Regions from separate parts of the Propionispora hippei DSM 15287 genome, predicted to be linked through region 2. Evidence: riboswitches for the same ligand, from Rfam matches in the RefSeq annotation. Region 2 holds a riboswitch; each other region holds the start of a gene.
What was found. A riboswitch is a leader RNA that binds a small molecule or an ion and turns the genes downstream of it on or off. The one in region 2 is predicted to bind cobalamin.
Positions count from the first base shown of each region.

Region 1 (7,738 bases), on a different contig from region 2:
ACCCTTTTCCGTCGTCAGAAAAATGTCATACAGATCCAGTTGCGAATCAGACATTTCGGTTGGCGATATAAAAGCCAGCTCGGCAATATCGTTTGACAGCCAGTTGAGCAAGGTTTGACGCAGTAGAATATTCTCGCTCTGCCGCATGGATGAGATGACCAGAATGCGTTTTGTGCCGTCTTCTTTCTGCTTTTGCACCAGCGCACTATACAGATGGATGGCGATAAAGGCAATCTCTTCATCCGATACACGCTTATGGAAGATTTTTTGCAGGTAGGCCGCAAAATAAATGCCTAAATCAAACCCTTGGGGGAAGGCCTGCCGGATATAATCCACGAGATGATTTTTGAGCTGCATATCATATTTAATTCGTACAATCAGCGGTGCGGTGTGTAGTGCCAGCGCAATGCGCAGTTTCAAATTGTTGGTCAGATCAATATCATGGGCCTTATTAATCTCTTTCAGGGCTTCCAGTACCAGATGATCCACCTCTGTGGAGATTACATCTGTACGGCCAAAGTCCCCTTGCCCCTTCATATAAAGTGCGAAATAGTCAATTTCCGCTTCGGGAATACGGATGAAAAACACCTCGGAAATACGCTGGTAAACCTCAGTGGCAATTTCGCATTCAGGCGCCAGGTTTTCAGTGATTTTAAGGTCTGTAGGCGTGATGAAAAAGCAGGATTGCATACGGTGCAGGGCGACATAGATTTGCACAATCGTGTTATTCAGTGTGGCCTCGGTTACCGGATGCTTGAAGGATACAAAGGTTTCTACCAGGATATTCTTGATTCGATCCATGGTGCTGTTATCGCTGTTCCCGGAAAAAATTTCAGTGGCATTGGTGATCACCAGATTCTGATCCAGAATGCACAACCGCTTGTTCACCTCACTGCCGTCGATCATCACCTTATTGGAACTGCGCAAAAGCTCAAGACCATATTTTTCGAGAATCTCCGCTACATACTTCAAATCGTTGAGTAAGGTCGAGTGTGAAACATATATCTGGTTTTCGAGATCATACAGGGACATCGCGCGGTGCTGTTCTAAAAGCAGTAGCAGAATCTGATTGATTCTGCCGTTTTGGTACATGGATGAGGATGTGAACTGCTTATAGTAGAAATCCTTGAATGCGGGGAATGCTGCATCGTCGGTGATGGTGATGCGGCATCCCTTGCGGGGGGCCGCTTGAAATTCTACACAGGATGCAGCTGTGAGTTCATTTTTTATCTGCTTGATATCATTTTGAATGGTGCGCAAGCTGACCTGCTGCTTTTTGGCAAAGTGAGATGCGGTAACCCAGCTTTCGGCATTTTCACAGAGCTCCAAAATAATTTCAAGTTTTCGCAAATTCAACATAAATGTACCCTACTTTCCTATAACAATGAGCAAACCGAGGCTTCAGGCAAACAATAGTTTCATCAGATTACGCTACATCATAGTTAAGTATTATTATATACAGTAAGTATATCATTAAAAGTGTAATCGTTGGATTTGGTTTTTTGCGCACAATGACGAAAACGCAAAAATCGGAATACAGCAAGAATTGCGAAAAATGATTACAAGTTTCTTTGGGTTTATGGAAGGAAAGTGCGTGATTGTGAGCGATGTAAATTTCGGGATTTAACCGCAATATCTTTGTGCAATTCGTTCAGGCAGCCATGATATGATGATAGCGACATAAGCCATGCTACACGAAATAGCCAAGGAAAGGATGATTCGCTGATGAACAGTCCCAAGTTCCGTGTTGTTTTGGTATCACACGGAGAACAGTCCAAGGGTATGCTGAATACGGTTCAGATGCTGCTTGGGCCGCAGAAGAATATAGCTGCTCATAGCCTATATCCCGAGCAATCGGTGACCAATTTGACCGAAAAACTGCAGGATGAGATCGAACAGCATGGCTCTGAAAATATCATTTTTATGAGCGAGCTCATGCATGGCTCTCCGTTTAACGCAGTTGTGTCGTTGACACGTGAGCATCAGATATTCCACATTACGGGAATCAACCTCGCGATGCTCATGACTGCTTTGATGATGCGTGACGGGGAGAATGTAACGGCACAAGATATCTGTGACGCCGCAATTGCAGCGGCAGAGGGAAGTTTTGCAGATGTTGGGAAAATTTTGGAGGACTCGACAGAAGAAGAGGAGGAGGACTAAGGATGAGAAATGTGGTATTGGCTCGCGTAGACGACCGCCTGATTCATGGCGAAGTGGTGACGGCATGGACGCCGACAATGCGAGGTAATCGCATCATGATTGTGGACGACGAGGTTGTACAGGACACCTTCAATGTGCGGGTGGTTAAGGCACTGGCACCGGTCGGCACCAAGGTGATTGTCTATGGTGTTGAAAAGGCGGCGGAAAAGCTGATGGTTCCCGGTGTGGAGGACGAACGGATCATTATCCTGGCCAAGACCCCGATTACCTTCAACCGGTTGGTCAAGGCAGGTGTTCCGCTGAAGGAGGTGAATCTGGGAGGTGCCGGTATCCGCGGCGAGCGGAAGCCATTCATCAACAACGTTGCGCTCAGTCCGGACGAGGTGGTGGCCTGTGAGGAACTCAAGAACGCTGGCGTACGTGTGTACTATCAACTTGTTCCTGAGCAGAGTGTCGTCGAAATTGACGGTGCGCTCAAAAAAGCTAAGGAAAACTTTGGGTTGTAAGAGTTTGTGAGAAAAAAAAGCAAGAAGGAAGGATGAGGAAGCTATGACTTTAATGACGGCAATTCTGTGCGGCATCCTGTACTGGCTGGCCGAAGCCAATCTGCCCTTTGTGGGTTTATGGACATTGCAAAGGCCGTTGGTTTGCGGATTCCTAACCGGTTGGATCCTTGGCGATCCGGTTACCGGTGCTGTCGTTGGCGGCACAATCAATCTGGTGTATTTGGGCTTTATTTCCGCCGGTGGTTCGATGCCTGCAGATATGGCACTGGCCGGTGTTCTGGGTACTGCGTATGCAATCACCGGTCATCTCGATGCAAACACGGCACTGGCGATTGCGGTTCCGCTGGGACTATTGGGTACGATTGTATGGTATTTGCGTATGACCATTGACTCTGTTTTCGTTCACTTGGGTGACCGGTGGGTTGCGGAGGGGAAGTTTAATCGACTATACCTGTCAAATGTCATCCTCCCGCAGATCTTCTCCGCTGTAATATGTGTTATTCCCTGTACACTTGCGGCATACTTCGGTGCAAATTATATTCAGTCCTTCATTGAAATGTGTGCAGGAAAGCCGCTGCAAATCTTCCAGATTATCGGCGGGTTGATGCCTGCACTTGGTATTGCGATTACTCTGCAGTATATCTTCAAAGGTGAGGCGCGCATCTTCCTGTTCCTGGGCTTTATGATTGCTACAGTTTCCGGGCTGACCTTGATTGAGCAGGGTATCCTTGGACTGTTGGGGGCGATCCTCTATATTCAGGTAACTGGTAATATGACTCCGGCGGCGGCATCGGCTGGTGGTGCATCCTCCAAGAACTATGATCCGGACTACGATCCGGACGATGATTGAAGAGAGGTGGGACAGCATGGTTAACAACGAACAGAAGCTAATTCCAAAAAACGCTCTGATCCGAGCCGCCCTGATTTGGGAAACTTGGGTTCAAACCTGCTATAATTATGAACGTATGATGGGTATGGCGTGTGCCCATACATTCCTCCCGGTTGTGAAATATCTGTATCCGAATAATAAAGAAAAGCAGATTGATCTGATGACGCGCCAAATGGAGTTTTTTAACGTCCATCCTGAGTTTGGCTCTTGTATTCTCGGCCTGGCCATTTCACTGGAAGAGGAAAAGGCGATGGGCAAGGATATTCCAAATGAGTTCATCACCAATATAAAAACCTCCTTGATGGGTCCGTTGGCGGGCATAGGCGATACCATCTATCAGGGCGTTCTGATTCCGATATTACTGGCATTGTGTATTGATATTACCCGTTCCGGGGACGGAAATATATGGGGCGCAGTGATTTACGCAGTGGTGATGTTCGCCATTACGTACATTATCTCCGTAGGAAACTTCATGTTTGGCTATCATGCGGGCAGTGATGCCATCATGGATTTCCTCGAGCGCGGCATACTGAATAAGCTGCTCAAGGGTGCTTCGATCATGGGCTGCATGGTTATGGGCGGACTGATCGTAAACTATGTTAAGGTGACCTGCGGTCTGACTGTCGTCACTTCAGGGGCGGAGTTCTCGTTGCAGAAAAGCCTGTTCGACGCGATCTTGCCCCATATTCTGCCGCTGGCCGCTACGATGGGTGTATATGGTTTGCTGCAAAAGAAATGGACCTCGGTCCGAATCATTCTGCTGATGGTTGTAATCGGCGTTGTCGGTGGTTTCTTTAATATATTTGTATAAATAAGCACTTGTGGGGCATCCTGAGGGGAGTTTCATCTTTGAGCGGCTTTCGATGGCGAAAGCCGCTCAAAGACTTGTTGCACTGGGAAGCCTTAACAGGTTTTCCTGTCGGAATCGTATTAAGTTTCCAATTTATAAAAAAGATAGAGCATTCCTGATAAAAAATGCAAATTATCCCTCGATAATCCTTGACTTTACCAGTCAGATTGATTAAAATGTTTTTATGAGATTTATGCCATGTATTCCATTAGCCCCGGAATTCAGGTTCAGAATCTAACCAACCCGTAACTTTTGCAACAAGGAGGGATACTATGAAAACAACATTTATGGCAAACGCAGCCAACGTAGAACGTAAATGGTATGTTGTAGATGCTGAAGGCAAGACTGTAGGTAGATTAGCCGCTGAAGTAGCCAAAATTCTTCGCGGAAAACATAAACCGACTTTTACTCCGCATGTTGATACAGGAGATCATGTCATCATAGTAAACGCAGCTAAGGTAGCGTTTACTGGTAAAAAATTGATCCAAAAAACATATTTCCGTCATTCCGGTTATCCAGGAGGTACTACCTTCACTACTGCCGGAAAAATGCTGGCTGAGAAGCCGGAAAGAGTTCTGGAAATCGCTATTAAAGGCATGCTGCCGAAAAATAGCCTGGGACGTCAAATGTACCGCAAATTGAACGTGTACAAAGGTGCTGATCATCCGCATGCCGCTCAGCAACCGGAAGTACTGGAACTTGATATTAGATAATACCGGAAAGGAGGAACATGAGTATGGCATTAGTTAGCTACTACGGCACAGGCCGCAGAAAAACTTCGGTTGCCAGAGTTCGTCTGGTTCCGGGAGAAGGCAATGTAATTATCAACGGCCGTCCGCTTGTTGAATATTTTGGTTTAAAAACTCTTGAACTGATTGTAAAACAGCCATTAAATCTTACCGAAACGATTGGTAAGTATGATGTATTGGCTAAGGTAGAGGGTGGCGGTCCTTCCGGACAGGCAGGCGCCATTCGCCACGGCATTTCCCGTGCTTTACTTAGAGTGGATCTCGAGTACCGCCCGTCTTTGAAACAGGCCGGCTTCCTGACTCGTGACCCCCGTGAAAAAGAACGCCGCAAATACGGTCTTAAGAAAGCCCGTAAAGCATCGCAGTTCTCGAAACGTTAATTTATTCAAAGCAGGACCCGCATCAACTCTGGTTGGTGCGGGTCTTTTTCTATTTACCGAATAAGTTAAGCTATTATTTTTCAACAATTTGACTGCATAAAGAATACTTAATAAAGTACCAATTGACATTTCCCCAAAAGTGCAGTATAGTAAGCGAGAAAAATAACAGATTTGGAACAGGTGCAATTGCGCTTAATAGAGAAGCCGGTACAAGCCGGCACGGTCCCGCCACTGTAAGGGGAGTCGCTCACAAGATGCCACTGGATATATTTCTGGGAAGGTGTGAGCCGATGAGGAACCTGAGTCAGGAGAACTGCCTGTTCAACAATCGCCGCTATGACCTGCGAGAGATGGGGAGGGGGATTTGGTTTGCTTGCGGTTTTTGCATGAGCCTTTTTCTTTGCATATGTGTGCGGAAAAGGCTCTTTTTTATTTTCAATTCAGGAGGAAAAACTATGCGTTATTGGTATAAAATTCACCGCTGGATTGGTTTCATTTGCCTGCTGTTCTTTCTATTGCTTTGCCTTACGGGGCTGCCGTTATTATTTAAGACGGAAATCCATGACTTTAATCTTTTGGATAAAGAAAATATGCATCCCGCCTCAGATTACAGGCAAATTTGGAGGGAAGTAGACGCTGGGGAAAGATTAGTGAAGGAAGGCTATTCCGGCAAGTCGATACGAAGTATTTCGGTCCAGCCCGATGAGGGAAGAATACTATTTCGGGTTCAGGACAAGGACAGCAACAAGCCGGTCGCTGCCCGGTTAAGCATGGGTGGCGAGCAGCTTGCCTATTATCCGTCAGACCATACCCTGCAGCCCTGGCACCAGGAGAAAATAAAATACCCCTGGCTGGCCGAATTCATGCATGAGATGCATCGTCTGCATATGTATCTTGGCATGGGCAAGGGCGGGATGGTGTTTTTAGGTTTCATGTGCTTTTTGAGCCTGGTCTCGGTTGTGTCCGGCTGCGTGCTTTACGGGCCGTTTATGAAACGAAGCCCCTTTGCCCTGATTGGCAACCGCAGTTGGCGGGAGCGGTGGTTTAGCTGGCACAAGTTTTTGGGCATTGTAACGGCTGTTTGGGCAATTATTTTATGTTTTAGCGGCGTTGTTATTGTTGTTTTTTCACTCAGCTACGGTTTGTATATTCAGGATTCAAAGACGGCGGCCCAGGACTATTGGCAGTCAGCTCCGGCGGCGGGAAAACATCTTTCCCTGGCTGAAGCCAAATCTTTTGTAATGGAAACCTTTCCTGACGATGTGATCCTTTCGCTTGATTTACCGGATAGAAGGCAGTCGCCGCCGGCTTATGTTTTCTACATTACACCGGCGACAGAGAATCCGCTGGATTTTTTGGGGCAGCTTGTTTTTATCCCGGACAAAAAAGGTATGGAGCCGCAATATTTCACAAAACCTTTACCGGATTATTTGTTTTTTGCCGGCTATATGTTGAAACTGCACATCCACAATCACGAACTGCTTATTTTAAAGATTCTATGGGCCCTTCTGGATATAGCGCTCATTTTTGTTATTCTATCCGGTCTGCTGGGGTGGCTCAGGAAAGGTGAAAAAATAGAACGCTCTTCTGTTGCCACGCCATCGCTCAACCGGCCGACGGCAGCAACCTGGAAATGGCCGGGTATTTTGGCCGGCTTAAGTCTGCTGGGCTTGTTTCTTCCCTTATACGGAACAGTGGGGGAATTTGCCGGCACCCTTGCCTGGCTGGCTGTAGCCTTGCTAAGCATTTTTTTGTGGCGGGAAAGAAATTCCCAAGTAACACATAGTTGATACTTATTGTAAACTTTTCAATCAGATTTATATAGGTAAACAGAAAAAAGCTGGGAACAGTGATATTACACTGATTCCAGCTTTAAGAATAATACCGGCATCATTTTTCTATTTTGCCAGAACAATGGGTTGCAGTTTGGCTTCCTGGGCTGTATCCGGCCCGAGGTAATTGTGTTTGACCATGGCGTTTAAGACAATGGCCTGCCTTTTCTTGGCTGCCGCGAAATTGACGTATGGCGAATTAAGCGAGGGGGCATTTGGCAAGCCGGCCAGCATGCTGCATTCGGCCAGATTCAGTTCAGCCGGCTTTTTACCGAAATACTCCTGGCTGGCCTGACCGATACCGTAATTGCCTGAACCGAAGTAAATGGTGTTCAGATACATTTCCAGAATTTCATCCTTTGAGTAGCG
Region 1 is NZ_FQZD01000042.1:23,534-31,271, forward strand. It holds gene F3H20_RS16985 (BglG family transcription antiterminator) at 1-1,359, opposite strand, end outside; gene F3H20_RS16990 (PTS sugar transporter subunit IIA) at 1,726-2,163, shown strand; gene F3H20_RS16995 (PTS system mannose/fructose/N-acetylgalactosamine-transporter subunit IIB) at 2,166-2,669, shown strand; gene F3H20_RS17000 (PTS mannose/fructose/sorbose/N-acetylgalactosamine transporter subunit IIC) at 2,713-3,519, shown strand; gene F3H20_RS17005 (PTS system mannose/fructose/sorbose family transporter subunit IID) at 3,536-4,369, shown strand; gene rplM (50S ribosomal protein L13) at 4,681-5,121, shown strand; gene rpsI (30S ribosomal protein S9) at 5,145-5,537, shown strand; cobalamin riboswitch at 5,699-5,872, shown strand; gene F3H20_RS17020 (PepSY-associated TM helix domain-containing protein) at 5,993-7,327, shown strand; gene F3H20_RS17025 (transglycosylase domain-containing protein) at 7,436-7,738, opposite strand, start outside.
Region 1: it holds a riboswitch for cobalamin, as region 2 does, so the genes downstream of both, F3H20_RS17020 (PepSY-associated TM helix domain-containing protein) here and F3H20_RS05410 (TonB-dependent receptor) in region 2, are expected to answer to the same signal.

Region 2 (7,738 bases):
GGACTGTAACCGCCGGGAGTGAACCAGGACTGTTTCCAGGCATATACGCCCAGGCTGAAATAGCAAAGATGGAGCAGGAGCCTGACCGGTTGGATCATAAAAATATATTTTACATGCAGCCAGGTATCATTCCAAAAAAATAAGTTGGCACTGAAGAAGCAGGCGGCGGTAAGCAAGGCGAAAAAGGGAAAGAACCAGACTGGCGGCATACGCTTTTGCCGCGGCGTGCTCAGGTAAGACGGCTTAGCCAGATGAAAAGCGGTGAGCAGCAGAAAAAACAGGGTCAGGATGCCAAGAAACCAGAAGTGCCCCTGCTGATAAAAGGGGCCCCAGAAGCCGTTACGCCAGAAATCGAAAAAGTTGGGTGGGACCGGCATACGGCTGAAAAAGGTGCTGTAAGCTATCAAGGGAGCAATGAACAAGACTCCGCCGACCCAGGGAATGACGATGCGCCGCAGTTTGTCCTGCCAGAAGGCGCCAAGTCCTTTTTTGACCAGCACCATAGGCGCGAAATAACCAGCCGCTAAGAACATGATCGGCATAATATAAACATCGGTTTCCAGAATAAAGTAATCAAAGAAATTGCTTTTTTGAATGTCGTTTACTGTCCACCATTTGAGGTCCCAGGTGGTATAGCCCATGCCGATGTGGAAGATAACCATAAGCAGAATGATAAATGCTTTCAGATTATCGAAAAAATATAAACGATTGCGGCTGATTGCTTGCAGTTTCATGCTATTCCTCCCCGAGCAAATTTACTTGTGCTGTATTTCTTCCACAGCTAACGGGCAAACCCCTCTTGAAATTATAAAAATATTCTATTAAATCGAGTTTGTAATAGCTGGTTATATCAGGTGATACTTAGTGGACCTTTTATGGTATACTAATGATAATGTCCGACTTCTAGTGCTCTGTCTACTCTGAAAACGGGCTTTTGCCCGCAATGCTTTGTTATTGCCGGCTTACATATGTCCGATGTGGCGCCTCCTCCGCCTTATCTTGCAAAAATTCACGGGGATTCTTTTACACTTTCAAAGTAGACAGACCACTTGGACCGGTTAGGAGTACAGGTAAGGAGAAATGATCCATGACAAATTGTCAACCGATTGCTATTTTGAATGGCCCTATCGTGACGGCAGACGGGAAGTATTCCTGCCGGACGATCAGTTTGCAGGAAGCCATAGATCTGGTGCAAGGTGCGCCGGAGATTGTTTCGGCCGTGGGGCATGAGGCTACGGCCGAGCTATTGACTGAATTGTTTAATCGGAAGATTAGTTTTAACCGGATTAATTTTCAGCAAGCAGCGGGGCAGGATGCCCTTGTGTTTAAGCTGAACCGCCGCTCGCCGGAAGGCGTAGTTCTCACTAAAGCTGAGATTGAAAAAATCGGTTATCAATTTCAACTGTTATCGCGCATTTCTTAGCACATGGCCGTCGTAAGACGGTCTTTTTGCCGCCCGTAGCCATTTTACCCTGACGGATTATATTTATATTTCGGGGAAGGATATCCATAAAGGAGGGATTGCCTGATGCGACAACTTGCCGCTATTGAAATCCTGGCGTTAACCAAAAGTCTGGAAGGCGAAATGCATGCCTTATCCATGGCTAAAACCAGTTTAATGAATATGAAGGATGAGGATTTAATAAGTGTAACCCAGTCAGGAATTAAGGCAACCGAGATACGAATAGCCAGGCTTCAGGAGTTTATTGCCGAAAATAATATAGTTCCTAATATCCAACGGAATACTATTCAGTAGAGGTGAATACTATGGCATCATTAATAGGGTCGATATTTTCCGCGGGCGATATGGCATCGGACCAGACGATGGCCTATATGGCGGCGGTAAGCGCAGCCGGGACGGCCAATGCTTATTTTTCAGCTGCTGTAGTGGCTGTGACCCCGGAGGTCAGGCAGTTATTTAGCGAATTTAGTTCTGAGATGTTAATGGGACACGGGCAGCTTCTTAACCTAATGCTGCATAAAGGCTGGATGAATCCTTATGATGAAACCAATCGGCAATTGCAAAGCGTATTAACTCATTCGCTGCAAGTACTGCCTTCCGAGCATCAGCACAGTATATAACAAACAAAACCTGTCCAGCTTTTGGACAGGTTTTGTTTGTGGTAGGTATTTATTTCGACAAAATGTGACCGGGAATTCTGGGTATAATCAAAGGGAACTTTAATTTTGAATGGAGTGTTGTTATGAAAAAAAACGTTCTTCTAACAGTTCTTTGTTTACTCGCTCTTGTTATGGGAAACAGCGTATTAGCCCAGGAAGCTCCTGATTCACAGAAAGTATACAATATCGCGATTGTGCCGTACTTTAATTCAACCGAGGAGAAGGCAGGGTATGTAGAGGAAATCGTTAACGGCAAATATACTGAACAATACTCCAATCAAAATTTTCATCGGGTTCCTTTAGTGGAAGTACAAAAGGCGTTGAATGAAGCAGGCTATGATGTCTCTAATATGGAACTTCCCGACAAGGATGTCTTAGCGACGGTGGCTAGGCAAACCAATGCCGATTATGTTATTGCTATGGAGATTTCAGAACTGATTACGACCAGACATCTCAGTTACTTTCAGAATAAAGTGGTAACTAAGACCAAGCTGCGTTATAAATTCTATAATGCCGGGCAGGATAAGGTTACATCCTTCCAGGTGACCGGGTTGTCCGAAAATAAAGCGGTATTTGGTTATACCGGCTACAAAGATCCGATCACCAAGGCCTTGAACCAGGCGCTGGATGATGCCAACCAAAAAGTTATGACCTATTTATAGACAATGATAATTAAAAGACCTGCTTACGGTCTCGATTAACAGGCAGGCATAACAAAACTCTCATCCGTAGGGATGAGAGTTTTGTTATGCCGCAGTAAAGCAGCAAGTTATTTGTAATAAACCTATGGAGAGTCAGCTTGTGATTTTGTTCTTATACCACATCATGGCAAACAGCAGCAGTGGCAGGAACAGAGCCAGGGCACCGGCCAGCTCGAAATAACCGCCGTACAGTGATACAGCGAGTCCTCCCAGCGGGAGAAGGCCGAATATGGACAGGATAGCCCAGCCGGATTTTACCATGACGGGTACTGTTAAAGGGGGAGCCTGACGATAGACGGTATTGTTCCAACGGGTCAGCCAGACACAGATGCCGGAGATAATCATGGCCATGGTGATGAGACTATAAACTGACCAAATGATTTTTGTCGCCAGTAAAGCATGATTGTGAGTGTGTAAATTGACAAACACGGCGGTAACCGGTAAATACCAGGGAAGCGGCTTGCGAAAACAGGACGCAGGGCCGCTCTTTTCGCCGGCAGACGCGGCAACAAACAGGGGTTGTCCCATAAAGTCATCCGGACCTGCCGCTAGCGGCTTGATATAAAGGGTATATAGATTGCTCTTCGGTTCCGGCATTTTGAGAAAAATGACAGCTTCGTTGTCTAGGGCCTGACTGGCCGTTTGCAGTGCTGTCCAGGGTGGCACGGTTACCTGGTTTTGACTGTAAGCCGGTAGCTGCTGCGCTGCTTCACTGCGTGCTGCAGTGAGATAGGAGCTGTAGCCTAAAGAAAATAGGACGATCATCACCCCGCTCAGGCATAATACCAGAGCCCACATCCCGGCTGCCAGCCCTGTGAGTTTATGCCAGTCGGACCAGAAAATGCGGCGGGAGTGATTCCTGAGCATGCCCGCTGCCAGTTTTCTTAGGGGAGGGGCATAAAGCCAACAGCCTGATAAAAGAGACAGGCAGCTTAGCAGGCAGAAAAAGCCTAAAAAGAGCATTCCTTCCCTGCCTAACCCTAAACGTACGTGCAACGAGCTGAGTAATTGCAGGCAATCTTGCAGAGCAGGATATTTTAGTGAGAGGGTGCTTTGATCGGTAAAAGTCTGTGTCTGCACATGATAGGCAAGCTGTACTTCTTTTGCTGTATTAGCTGCTGAGGGATGTTTTTTATCCTCCAGGTCCTGGAGACGAAAGATAAGATCGCCTTTATCGGCCTTAGCGGAAATGGTTTTGATCGTTTTTTGCGGATAGTCTGCCTGTATGGTCTGAATGCCTTGTTCCAGCCCCTGCCAAAGGGTGGCATAGCTCAAGGGCTGCGGATTTTCCGGCGGCCGAAGTTGATTCCATTCGTTGATTTCCTCTTTGAATAAAAGCGGCAGTCCTGTCAGGCAGAGCAGCAGGAATAAGAGGGCGCAAATCAAACTGGTCCAGCGATGGATACGGTAAACATATTTCATAATTTTATATCTCCGATGCGGTTAGAGGGAATAATTCATGCTTAGACTATAGGTTCTGCCGCTGGTGGCTTCTGTTGCATAGAACTTACGATTAAACAGATTCTGGATGCCGAACTGAAGGGTAGCCTGGTCGTTCAGTTTATAATTCAGCGAAGTATTTATCACAAAAAAGGCATCTTCGGAATTATATTCGCCGGTAGACAGATCCGGGCTTTGCCGTTCACTGACATATTGCGCATCGGTTAGCCAGTTCACTTTATTTTTGCTATATTCCACGCCAGCGTGCAGCAAATGCTTGGGAATATCCCAGTTGCGGGTCGTTTGGCCGCTGGACGTATTTTCACCGCTTTCAAAGGTATAGTTAAGATAGGAAGACCAGGTTGGCGTCATTTTGCTCTTCAGTTCAAATTCGATACCTTTGGCAGTTCCGCTGTCTAAGTTATAGTAAGCCTTTACCGAATTTTTGATTGCTGAAACTATTTTATCTTCCGTTTTCACATGGAACAGGGTGACACCCAGTGAGGTTTTCTGATCCATTTGCTGCTTCATGCCGATTTCAAAGGTGTTTGAGGTCTCCGGCTTTAGATCGGGATTGGCTTGTATGGAACTCATGTCAGTGCCAGCCCGGCGGTATAACTTATAGATTGTCGGGGGATTGAAGGAATGACCGTAACTGGCGTAGTACTTGGTGCGGTCGTTCTGGGCATATTCGAAGGCTAGTTTCGGACTTAGCTCGGTGAATTCGGCAGAGGGATAATCCTGTTTGCTGCCACTGACTAAGCAGTAGCCGCCTTCTTTATTGTACTGATCCAGGCGCAAGCCGGTATACATGGTCCAGCGGTCGGAAGCGGCATATTCATCCTGAGTGAAAACGGCCCAGGAGTTGGTGGAACCTTCGCTTTGGGTGGTTAAAGCTCCCACGGTGCTCCAGTCGCGCCAGTGACTCAGCGCGTAAGAACTGTAAGTCATTTTTTCTTTTATCCAGCTAAAGCCGGAGACGATGGTATGGCGGTTGAAATCCCAGGTTTTTTGGGCATCCAGATTATAGTTTTTACTGGGATACATCGCTAAGGTGCCGCTGCCTGTCCAGTTGATTGAGTTGGCGGAGGAACCGGCTTGACTGTAGCCCTCTTTCGTCACATCGGACAGACCCAGCCCGACAGTGATCTTATTCTCTGTGTCTTCTTATTTCAGTCTGTGAAGGTCCTGCTCTCTTTCGCCAACATAGCCCAGATAAGCGGAAGGGGATAAGGTCACATAGGTATTGTCCTGAGTCCGGATAGTACCGTAGAAGAGAGGATTGCCGCTGCCGTCATAAGCGTAGGTGAAAGGGTTGTGATAGGCATATTGGTAGTTGTTATGCATGTATGAGTAGGACAGGGTTTTAGTGGTATCCAGCAGGTAATTCAGGTCAAGAAAGTAATTTTCGCTTAGCTTGCTTTTTTCGCCGCGACCGCCAAGTAGATAGGTCCCGTTGCCAAGTTTGGGGAGTGTTACATTTAGGGTGGGAGTACCTATAGTCTTACCAGGTGTAACGTAGTAACCGGAATAGCCGTCTGTAGAACGCTTTTCATAACCGGTATTGAAGGAAAGCTTATCGTTGGTGCTGCCGCCAATTCTAATTCCCCGCTGCCAGGTATTGTTGCTGCCTGTTGACAGGGTCAGATCGGTCTTTACTTCACCGCTGGCCGGAGCCGGCTTTTTGGTAATGATGTTGATGACGCCGGCAACTGCATGTCCGCCGTAGAGCGAGGAACCGGCGCCCCGGACAATCTCGATTCTTTCCACGTCGCTGATGGGGAAGGAATCCCAGGCTACACTGCCGTCAAAAGAGGTATTTATCTGTTGGCCGTTGTACAAGACAAGAATATTGCCGCTGCCAAAGCCACGTATTGACAGGGCATCCTTCACTTCTGCCGTAGGTTTCACATACAGGCCGACTTCATTTTGCAAGGCTTCCCGTAAACTGAAAATATTGCGTTTCTTTAAATCCTCAGCGGTAATAACCGTCACGTTGGCCGGTACATCTTTAAGTCTTTTGGCGACTCTGGTTGCTGTAACGATAAAGTCGTCGAAGGTATATTCGGGAATTTGGTCTGACTCTGTTGCTTTTCCTTCCGCCTCCCGGTTGCTTTCTGTTGCCACCGTCTCTGGCGAAGCTGTTTCCGGCGGAGCTGCTTGTACCGATGTGGCTATTGCCATACAGGCCAGCAGCATAATCCCTGATTTTTTTGTAGTAGAATACATGGTGTCTTTTTCGCTCCTCTGTCAATTTTGAAATAAAAGCAACCATACCTCTGACCGGAAGCAAATAAAAAAGAGCTTTTCCCATGCAAAGAAAAAGCTCATTGTTCATATTCACAATAAGTAAATCCCCTTCCCATCGCTCGCAGGTCAAACGGTGATTGCTAAACAGGCAGTTCTCCTGGCTCCAGTTCATAGCTCCTTCGCGCCTTCCCAAGGCTGTAGCCCCAGTGACATAATTGCGAATTTGCTCCCTGATACAGTGGCGGGACCGCGCTGACCTTACATCAGACTTCCCTATTAAGTCCTTTCGGACACCTGTTTCAAACCATATGAAATTTTTTCAATCTTTACTATGGGTTATCGTATCAGTTGGTTTTCCTGTTGTCAATGTATTTTCGACAAAATTTGCTATGATCTTAGGCCGGTTTGGATAAAACGAAATGCAGGACCCGTGGCATTTGCCACATCAGGATAGTGTTCAGAAGAGTTGACAGATGGAATAATGGCAAGAAACCGTTCGCCGGAAGACAGGCGGTTCTTATTTGTTTTGAGGGGAAATTCTGTCTCTTTTTGCGCTTGCCTAGAGGAATATGGTAAGATGGAGACAAGGGGTGTTTTTCAACTACACGGAATGTTCCCTGAAAGCGCTTTTTACGGGACCTGCTGCCGGTCTCGAGCGCTGCTTAGTTTGTGTACAATGGAGGTAACTATGTCGATTTGGTCCAGTTTTATTCAGTATTATAAGCCATACCGGCGAATTTTCTTTATCGATCTGGCATGTGCGTCCGGGGTGGCATTGGTTGATATTGCCTTTCCCCAGATTCTGTATTATCTGACTCATTACGTGTTTGTCCGCAGCGCGGCGGAAATTTTGCCGATTCTGGGCTGGATCGCTGCCGGTATGTTTTTTCTGTATGGTATCCGGTATGCATGTCAGTATTATATTACCACCTGGGGCCATATTATGGGCGCCCACATGGAAAGCGACATGCGGCAGGATTTATTCGACCACTACCAGCGGCTGTCCTTTTCCTACTATGACCGTAACAATACCGGGGAGATGATGTCCAAGCTGGTATCCGACCTGTTTGATATTTCCGAGCTGGCTCATCATGGACCGGAGAACCTGTTTATCTGCAGTCTGAAAATCATCGGTTCTTTTGCCCTGCTGCTTTTTCTAAACGTTAAGATGACCTTGATTCTGGCTGTTGTCACCGGATTGATGATTGTTTTCAGTATCTATAAGA
Region 2 is NZ_FQZD01000007.1:190,021-197,758, forward strand. It holds gene F3H20_RS05375 (acyltransferase family protein) at 1-734, opposite strand, end outside; gene F3H20_RS05380 (YddF family protein) at 1,088-1,423, shown strand; gene F3H20_RS05385 (hypothetical protein) at 1,529-1,756, shown strand; gene F3H20_RS05390 (spore coat protein) at 1,768-2,082, shown strand; gene F3H20_RS05395 (hypothetical protein) at 2,205-2,783, shown strand; gene F3H20_RS05400 (PepSY-associated TM helix domain-containing protein) at 2,916-4,244, opposite strand; gene F3H20_RS05405 (TonB-dependent receptor) at 4,266-5,384, opposite strand; gene F3H20_RS05410 (TonB-dependent receptor) at 5,430-6,491, opposite strand; cobalamin riboswitch at 6,643-6,825, opposite strand; gene F3H20_RS05415 (ABC transporter ATP-binding protein) at 7,201-7,738, shown strand, end outside.

Region 3 (7,738 bases), on a different contig from region 2:
GTCTGCTGCCCTACAGTAAGGGTGAGGTATTCTTATTTGGCAGGCTGCTGCTGTCGATGAGCGAGCGGGAAAGAGCCCGCCAGGTGGCTTATATGCAGCAGGAAGTACAGGTTTCCTTCGGGATAACGGCTCTGGATGCCGTGTTGACCGGCCGCTATCCTTATCTGCGCTGGTGGCAGAATGAAAGCCCGGACGACTACGCGATTGCCCGGCAATATATGTCCTTTACCGGCGTGGCCGACCTTGTTCAGCGACCGTTACAGGAGTTGTCAGGGGGAGAACGGCAGCGGGTTATGCTGGCGAAAGCACTGGCTCAGGAAACGCCGCTGCTGTTTCTTGACGAACCGACCGCCAGTCTCGATCTTTCTTATCAGGAGGAAATATTCCGTTATTGCCAGCAAATTTGCCAGGAGGGCAAGACAGTACTTATCGTCGTTCATGACATCCGGCTGGCGGCTAAATTCTGTTCCCGGCTGATTCTGCTGTCGGCAGGCGGGATACTGGCCGACGGACCTCCTTCCAAAGTGGTAACACCGGAGCATTTATATCAGGCTTTTGGACTGCACTCAAGCGTATATGAGAACTATACCAGCGGCCAATTGGATATTCATACCTATGACAGACGAAGTGCCGGACAACCTGGTAAGATGGTACACGTAATTGGCGGTGGCGGTACGGTTGGCGCCGTTATACGGACGCTAAGGGAAAACGCCTATCCGGTAAGCTGCGGCGTGCTGCGCCAGGGAGATATGGACACTGCTGTGGCTAGGGCCTTTGGTGCCGATAATCTGGTAAGTCAGGCTTTTGGTCCTATCGGGCGGGAAATGGGAGAGCGGAACCGGCAGAAAATAGCACAGGCCCACTATACCATCCTGGGGAATCTTTATTTTAGTCAGGAAAACCTGGATAATCTAAAGGCTGCCTTTACAGCTGGCCGGCTGATTATTGTGGAAGACAGCCCGGTTGACAACCGTGACGGCACAGCCGGGGAAGCAGCCCTATTATACCGTCAGTTAACTGCCAGACCGGAGACTACGGTTATGAAGCTGGACGAATTGCTGCGGGCTGTTGAAAAAAGAAGTTTATAGTATCTTGTACTATAAAGAAAGCAGGGACTTATTTATGAAGGAAAATCAGATCGTTCCCAGGCAGTTGCCGGAAAAGCTGGCCGGTGCCGTTTCATTTTTTACCGGGTTTACCGATACGGCTGTGCTGGTTAGTGTTGATCAAATAGATAGAGGTTTCTGCTTTATTCACTCTGCACCTGGATGGTATCAAGAGGTGGAAGAAGCTCAAGCCGGACGGGCTGAAAAAAGTTTCGCTGTTTTGCAGGAAATAAAAGATAGCAGCCAATTCGCCGCCTTTTTAACTGATAAACAGGGAGAAACGTTAGCGGACTATCTTAGCGGGACCGGAACAAACTGTCCGGGGCTCACTTTGCAAGAAAACTGGCGGGACGGTGATTTTGCCGAAGGATATTGCGCGGCGGCAGCGGCTTATTTTTCTGCCGTTGAACTGCGGTCGCGCAGCATGGTCATTCCCTGTTCGCTAAATCTGCTAGGCGTGTCCGACGGGTACTACAACGGAAAAAATGATGTAAACGAGTTAAAACGTATACTGGAGCTGGCCGGCTATCAAATACTGGCTTGCCCTGGCGCCGGCAGTACCTGGCAGGAAATTTCCGTTATGACGCAGGCCGAAATGAATCTGGTGGTACATCCCGAATTAGGCTTGGCTTTGGCCAAACAATTGCAAACAGAGTATGGCATTCCTTACTTGTCGCTGCCGCTTTTGCCTTACGGTGTCGAAGGGTCGCTGGGGTGGCTTCGGGCTATTGGCCAGGTTATGTGGATGGGTGAGCGAAGTCATCAGGCAGTCGGGAAGGAAGCCAATGCGGTCTGGCGAACAATGCGCCAACAGGTGAAGCGCTGGGAAAAGAACTGGGGCAGCCTGTATTTTCCGAGCGGTCTGATCAGTGCTCCCGGCTTGGTCGGCGAAGCGGTAGCCAGTGCCTTGCGAACCGAATGGGGTAAGGTTGGTTCGTTAATGGTGCTGCAGCAAACAGGAAGGGCCAATGTCTGGAAAACCGCCGAGGAGCCTTCACTGGCTTTTTCTGGAGCCTGGTTAGCCGGTCGTCTGAATAAACTGGAAAACGGTTTTTTGCTGGCCAGTAGCTATGAAGAAGCCTTGGCACAGCAGCGCGGCGTCAGCCTGGCCTGCTGTCAAACGATTGCCCGGCCGGTATTTGATGAGGAAGAAGCGCCCCGGCAGCCCTTTATGGGATTAAGGGGAGCCGCTTATTGGGTAAAGAATCTTTGGCAGCAATATATGGACAGCGGCGGCCATTCCTCGGCCGGTAAGAAAAAACAATATGTTATGTAATAAATGGAGAAGGGAGAGAGTGTCATGGAATCTATCAGAGAGAGTCTGCTGCTGTTTCAGAAAGGCGGACCGGTTATGTATTTGCTGTTATTGTGCTCTTTGACTGTTATCGGAATTGCTGTGGAGCGGTTTTTATTCTACCGGGCGGTAGCGGATAAGCCGGAACGGTTTACCCGGGACTTTCAAAGAGTGCTGCAAACAGGTGAGGTAAGTGATGCTCTTCGTTTGTGCCGGGAAAATGGCGGCTTTGTAGCGCGGTTGGCCGAAAAAGGATTACAGTGCGAGCAAGGCAAGAGCCGGCATCTGGAAAGTGTCCTGGAGGGAGAAGCATCCCTGCTGGCCAATCAACTGCGCAAGCATTTGCGCCTTTTGGATACCATTGTAACGATTGCCCCGCTATTGGGCTTGCTGGGAACGGTAATCGGCATGATCGGTTCGTTCAGTGTTCTTAATATTAAAAACGGCCAGCCGCTGGCCATTACCGGTGGTGTGGGCGAGGCACTGGTTGCCACGGCCACCGGGCTTTGCGTAGCTACCGTGGCGATGCTGGCATACAGTTATTTTAACCATCGTCTGGACGGAATTGTGACGGCCATGGAAGAGATTTGCCTGCTGGTGCTGGAAAGGAACCGGGATTATGAAGCTTCGTAATCTTCGCAGTGAAAGCCAGCCTAAGTTGATGATTATTCCCATGATTGATATTATCTTTTTTCTTTTAGTATTTTTTATGATGAGCACCTTATATATGGTTGAGCAGCGCAGCCTGCCTGTCGCTTTGCCGCAGGCGGCAACGGCAACGGCTGATACCGGCGAGAAGGTGATTGTAACCGTAACTGAAAATGGACAGATTCAGTTCGGTGAAGAAGCGATCCCGCTGGAATTGCTGCAGCAGCGGATAAAACAGGAAATCGTCCGCCGGCAGGGAAATATGGTTATTCTATTGCAGGCCGACCGAAATCTACCCTATGGTCAAGTGATCGCTGTTTTGGATACGCTGAAAAGTGGCGGGGCACAGCGTGTGGTGGTGGCTGTGGAAAAAGCCGGAGCAGGGGGATGAGGTCAGTGTATACATTAACCCGGGGACGGAAGGCTGCGCTTGTGTCTTTGCTGTTCCATGGCCTGGTGATTGCCGTGTTTAGCTGGCTGTTTCCCCTGACTCAGGTAAAGGAAGTTGAACCGGAGCCTTATCTGGAATTAGAACTGGCTGAGGATGGGGGCGGTGGCGGAGGAGGCATGGCGCTGGGGTCGCTGGATCAAATGACCGATAACAACGATGAGTTTTCGCCGGATGAAAGCCGTGATAATGAAGCTTACCAAGCCAATTTATCTAACCCATTACCGCAAAAAGTGACGAGAAAAGTTCATCTGATGAGCGGAGTAAGTGGCAGCCAGGGGTATTCCGCCGGTAATAGCAGTGGCGGTGGAACTGGCGGCGGCATTGGAACTGGCACGGAGTCCGGCCAGGGCAGCCAGTCAGGCAGCGGTGCAGGCAGCAGCAACGGGGCCGGTCAGGGCTCCGGTTCTGCCGTGCCGGGAGGGATTATTCCACCCAGCATCGTTTCTTCACCCGAGCCGTCCTACCCAATGACGGCTCGCGAGGAAGGACGGCAAGGCACAGTGAGGGTGCGGATTCAAATTTTAACCGACGGTTTGCCGGGAACGGTAGAAGTGGCGGTTTCCAGCGGCTACACCGATTTGGATGCGGCGGCAGTGGCCGGGGTGAAAAAATGGCGCTTTACTCCGGCAAAGTATCGCAGCACCGGGCAGGCTTTTGTGAGTTATCCAACGCGCGATGTCGTATTTAATTTGCGCAAATAGAGTTACACGCCAATTTAAATTATATTCTGTGCTATAATGAAAAAGTAAGTGTCAAAAACAGATTGAGGTAACAGTATGAATATGAACAACAAGGGTTTAGTTATTGTGCATACAGGGAATGGCAAGGGCAAGACGACTGCTGCCTTAGGGATGGCATTGCGGGCCTGGGGACAGGGAATGCGGGTGCTCATCCTGCAATTTATAAAAGGCGGCTGGGAGTATGGCGAATTAAAGGCAGCGGAAAAGCTGGGCCCTAATCTGGTGATCCGGCAGATGGGCGAGGGCTTTGTCCGAGGTTCGTCGGAAAGCATGATGGAAGAACATAAACAGGCGGCGGCTGAAGCGATGCAGGCGGCAGGCGAGGAATTGGCTTCCGGTCGATGGGATATGGTGGTTTTGGACGAGATTAACTATGCTATCGGTATGGACCTGATCAGCGAAGAAGCGGCTCTGCAACTGATTTCTCATAAACCGGACCTGGTACACGTAGTATTGACCGGCCGCAATGCCCGGCCGAAAATTATTGAGACGGCCGATTTGGTTACCGAAATGAAAGAAGTAAAGCATCCTTATAAGGCGGGTATCAAGGCGCAAAAAGGGGTGGAGTTTTAGCCGGTTCGATTGACCTATTCCCAAGAAATGTGGTACTATAAAGCTGTTTGCAACTACATACCGATGAAACAGGTGCCCGTAGTGCTCTACCAACCTTGAAAGCAGAAATTGCTGACGGCCAAAATTTCGTCCCGCCATTATTTTTCAGTTCCAAAGTTGGCAGAGCACTAGGGCTTAATAGGGAAGTCCGGTTTTATTCCGGCGCGGTCCCGCCACTGTAATGGGGAGCAACCTCAAAATATGCCACTGGAACTATGGTTCTGGGAAGGTTGAGGGCGTGATGAACCAGAGCCAGGAGAACTGCCTGTTTGACAGTCACCGTTTTTACCTACGAGCGATGGGGAAGGGGATTATACACGAGATGTGCGTGTTCCCGGCTGATTTAGGCCGGTTTTTATTTTTTAACAAAGAAAGCAGGAGATAGGCATGGCAGGTATATTTTATGGTATTGGCGTGGGCCCGGGAGATCCTGAATTACTAACCTTAAAGGCAGTTTCCGTCATCCGGGAGGCAGATGTTATTATTGCGCCGAAGACGGAAAAAAAAGAGGACAGTGTGGCCCTTTCCATCGCTGCCCCATATGTAAAAGAAAATGTGCAAATTGTAAAACTGGTATTTCCGATGGTATCGGACAGTGATACCCTGTCTGAAGCGTGGGAGTACAACAAAAATGTGATTGTCGATTTGTTGAAAGCCGGGAAAAAGGTGATTTTTCTTACCTTGGGTGATCCGATGTTTTATAGTACTTATATTTATGTGTTCCGCTTACTGGAGAATTGTGGCTATCCGATTGAGACTATACCCGGCGTGCCGGCCTTTTGCGCTATCGGTAGTAAACTTGGCTATCCGCTGGTGGAAGGCAATGATATCTTAAGCATTATTCCGGCAACGGCTTCGCCGGATAAGGTGGACAAGGCTTTGTCCGTAACGGATAATGTGGTGCTTATGAAAGTATATAAGAATGTAAACGACATAGTTGATAAACTGCACCAACATAATTTATCCGGCCAGGCAGTGATGATCAGCCGCTGTGGTTTGCCGGAGGAAGAGGTTATTTGTGATCTGGACAGTCTGAAAGGCAGAAAGATAAACTATCTGTCCACCATCCTGTCGCGCCGGGGGTAAGCGGACCCAACAATAAGTGAGGTGTTTACATTGAAAACGAAAATGCCTGTTTGGCGGATGTTTACGGTATTTATCCTGTTGGCAGTCCTGCTGGCCGGCTGTGGCAAAGCGCCGGCGGCTAGTCAGGACAGTTCCGGCGGTAAAGCTTTTCTGACCATCAAGGACGATAGTGGCCGGGACGTAGTGCTGGAGCATAAACCGGAAAAAATTGTGGTGCTGTCACCTTCTTTTCTTGATGTATTGTATGCCGTAGGCGGCAAGGCTGTGGGGCGGCCCAGTTCCAAGAATGGGGACATCCCGGCCGCTGCCCAGCAGGTAACCGAAATAGGTTATGTCTATAACATCAACATGGAACAGGTTGCGGCGTTGCAGCCCGATCTGGTCATTGCCTATCAGGGCATTCATGAAAAACTCATTCCTCTGTTGGAAAGCAACCATATTCCATATATTATGGTAAGGTTGAAAACCTACCAGGACATTCTGGACAAGCTGAAATTATTCGGGGCTATTGCCGGAACGCCGCAAAAGGGCGAAGAAGTTGCCGCCCAAATGGACGGGCGGGTACAGAAGCTGCTGGGCAGCCTGCCTAAACAGCCGGTCAAAGTGGCTATTTTACATACTACTGCCAAATCGGTTACGGTGGAACTGGAAAATAGTATTGCCGGTAATGTGGCTAAGGAACTTAAATTGACCAATATTGCAGCCGGAACGATGGCGGGAGCCGACCCCGATTCCGCTCCGTTTAGTCTGGAAAAGCTGGTGGAAGCCAATCCTGATATGATCATGGTGACCACCATGGGTCAGACGGCGGAGATTGAAAAAAGAATGCGTGCCGATGTGGAGAGCAATCCGGCCTGGGCAGGCCTGACGGCGGTTAAACAACACAAGGTGTATTATTTACCCCAGGAACTGTTCCTGCTGCATCCGGGTCTTAAATATCCGGAAGCCATTGAGTATATGGCAAAACTTGCTTATCCAGGGGCGGTACAGAATGGACAGTAGGGAAGTCATTTCTCTGGGTAAAGACGAACGATTTAGCAGGTCCAGGCAAGCCAAGCGTTTTTTTCTGCTTGGCTTGTTGGTCGTTATTGCCCTTGGCGGAGCTTTGCTCAGCATTGTCAAGGGAGCCGTATATATCAGCCCGGCCGGGGTATGGCGCACGCTTGTCAATCAAGGAACGGATGCTTACAGTCAGGTCATTTGGAACATCAGGCTGCCCCGCACTATTGTGGGAGCCTTGGTAGGCTGTAATCTGGCGGTGGCAGGGGCAATTTTGCAGGCCGTTATGCGCAACCCGCTGGCTGATCCTCATATTATCGGGATTTCCGCCGGTGCCGGGTTGGCCGGAGTGGCCGTTATGATTCTCTATCCTGAGCTGGAAGCGCTGATTACGCCGGGCGCCTTTATCGGGGCTATGCTGGCTGCTGCCGCCATCTACAGCCTGGCCTGGAAGGGCGGTATCCGGCCGGTGCGGATGATCTTAGCCGGGGTGGCGGTTTCTGCCTTTTTAGGGTCAGGTATTTCCGCCTTGATGATTTTTTACAGTGACCGGGTGCATGGGGCGCTCATGTGGATGGTGGGAGGCTTATCGGCCCGCAGTTGGCCCCATGTGGCCGTTATCTGGCCTTATACGGTGTTGGGCAGCCTGTTGGCCTATCTGGGGGCCGCCCGCCTGAATCTGCTGCAGTTGGGCGACGATACGGCCCGTGGCCTCGGACTGGATGTGGAAGTGACCCGTACCGTCATGACAGCGGTGGCCGCACTGCTGGCTGCCAGCGCCGTCAGTGTCGCCGGCTTGCTC
Region 3 is NZ_FQZD01000030.1:35,125-42,862, forward strand. It holds gene F3H20_RS14650 (ABC transporter ATP-binding protein) at 1-1,088, shown strand, start outside; gene F3H20_RS14655 (nitrogenase component 1) at 1,123-2,382, shown strand; gene F3H20_RS14660 (MotA/TolQ/ExbB proton channel family protein) at 2,407-3,033, shown strand; gene F3H20_RS14665 (ExbD/TolR family protein) at 3,020-3,439, shown strand; gene F3H20_RS14670 (energy transducer TonB) at 3,445-4,200, shown strand; gene cobO (cob(I)yrinic acid a,c-diamide adenosyltransferase) at 4,282-4,812, shown strand; cobalamin riboswitch at 4,953-5,134, shown strand; gene cobI (precorrin-2 C(20)-methyltransferase) at 5,239-5,937, shown strand; gene F3H20_RS14685 (ABC transporter substrate-binding protein) at 5,968-6,939, shown strand; gene F3H20_RS14690 (FecCD family ABC transporter permease) at 6,929-7,738, shown strand, end outside.
Region 3: it holds a riboswitch for cobalamin, as region 2 does, so the genes downstream of both, cobI (precorrin-2 C(20)-methyltransferase) here and F3H20_RS05410 (TonB-dependent receptor) in region 2, are expected to answer to the same signal.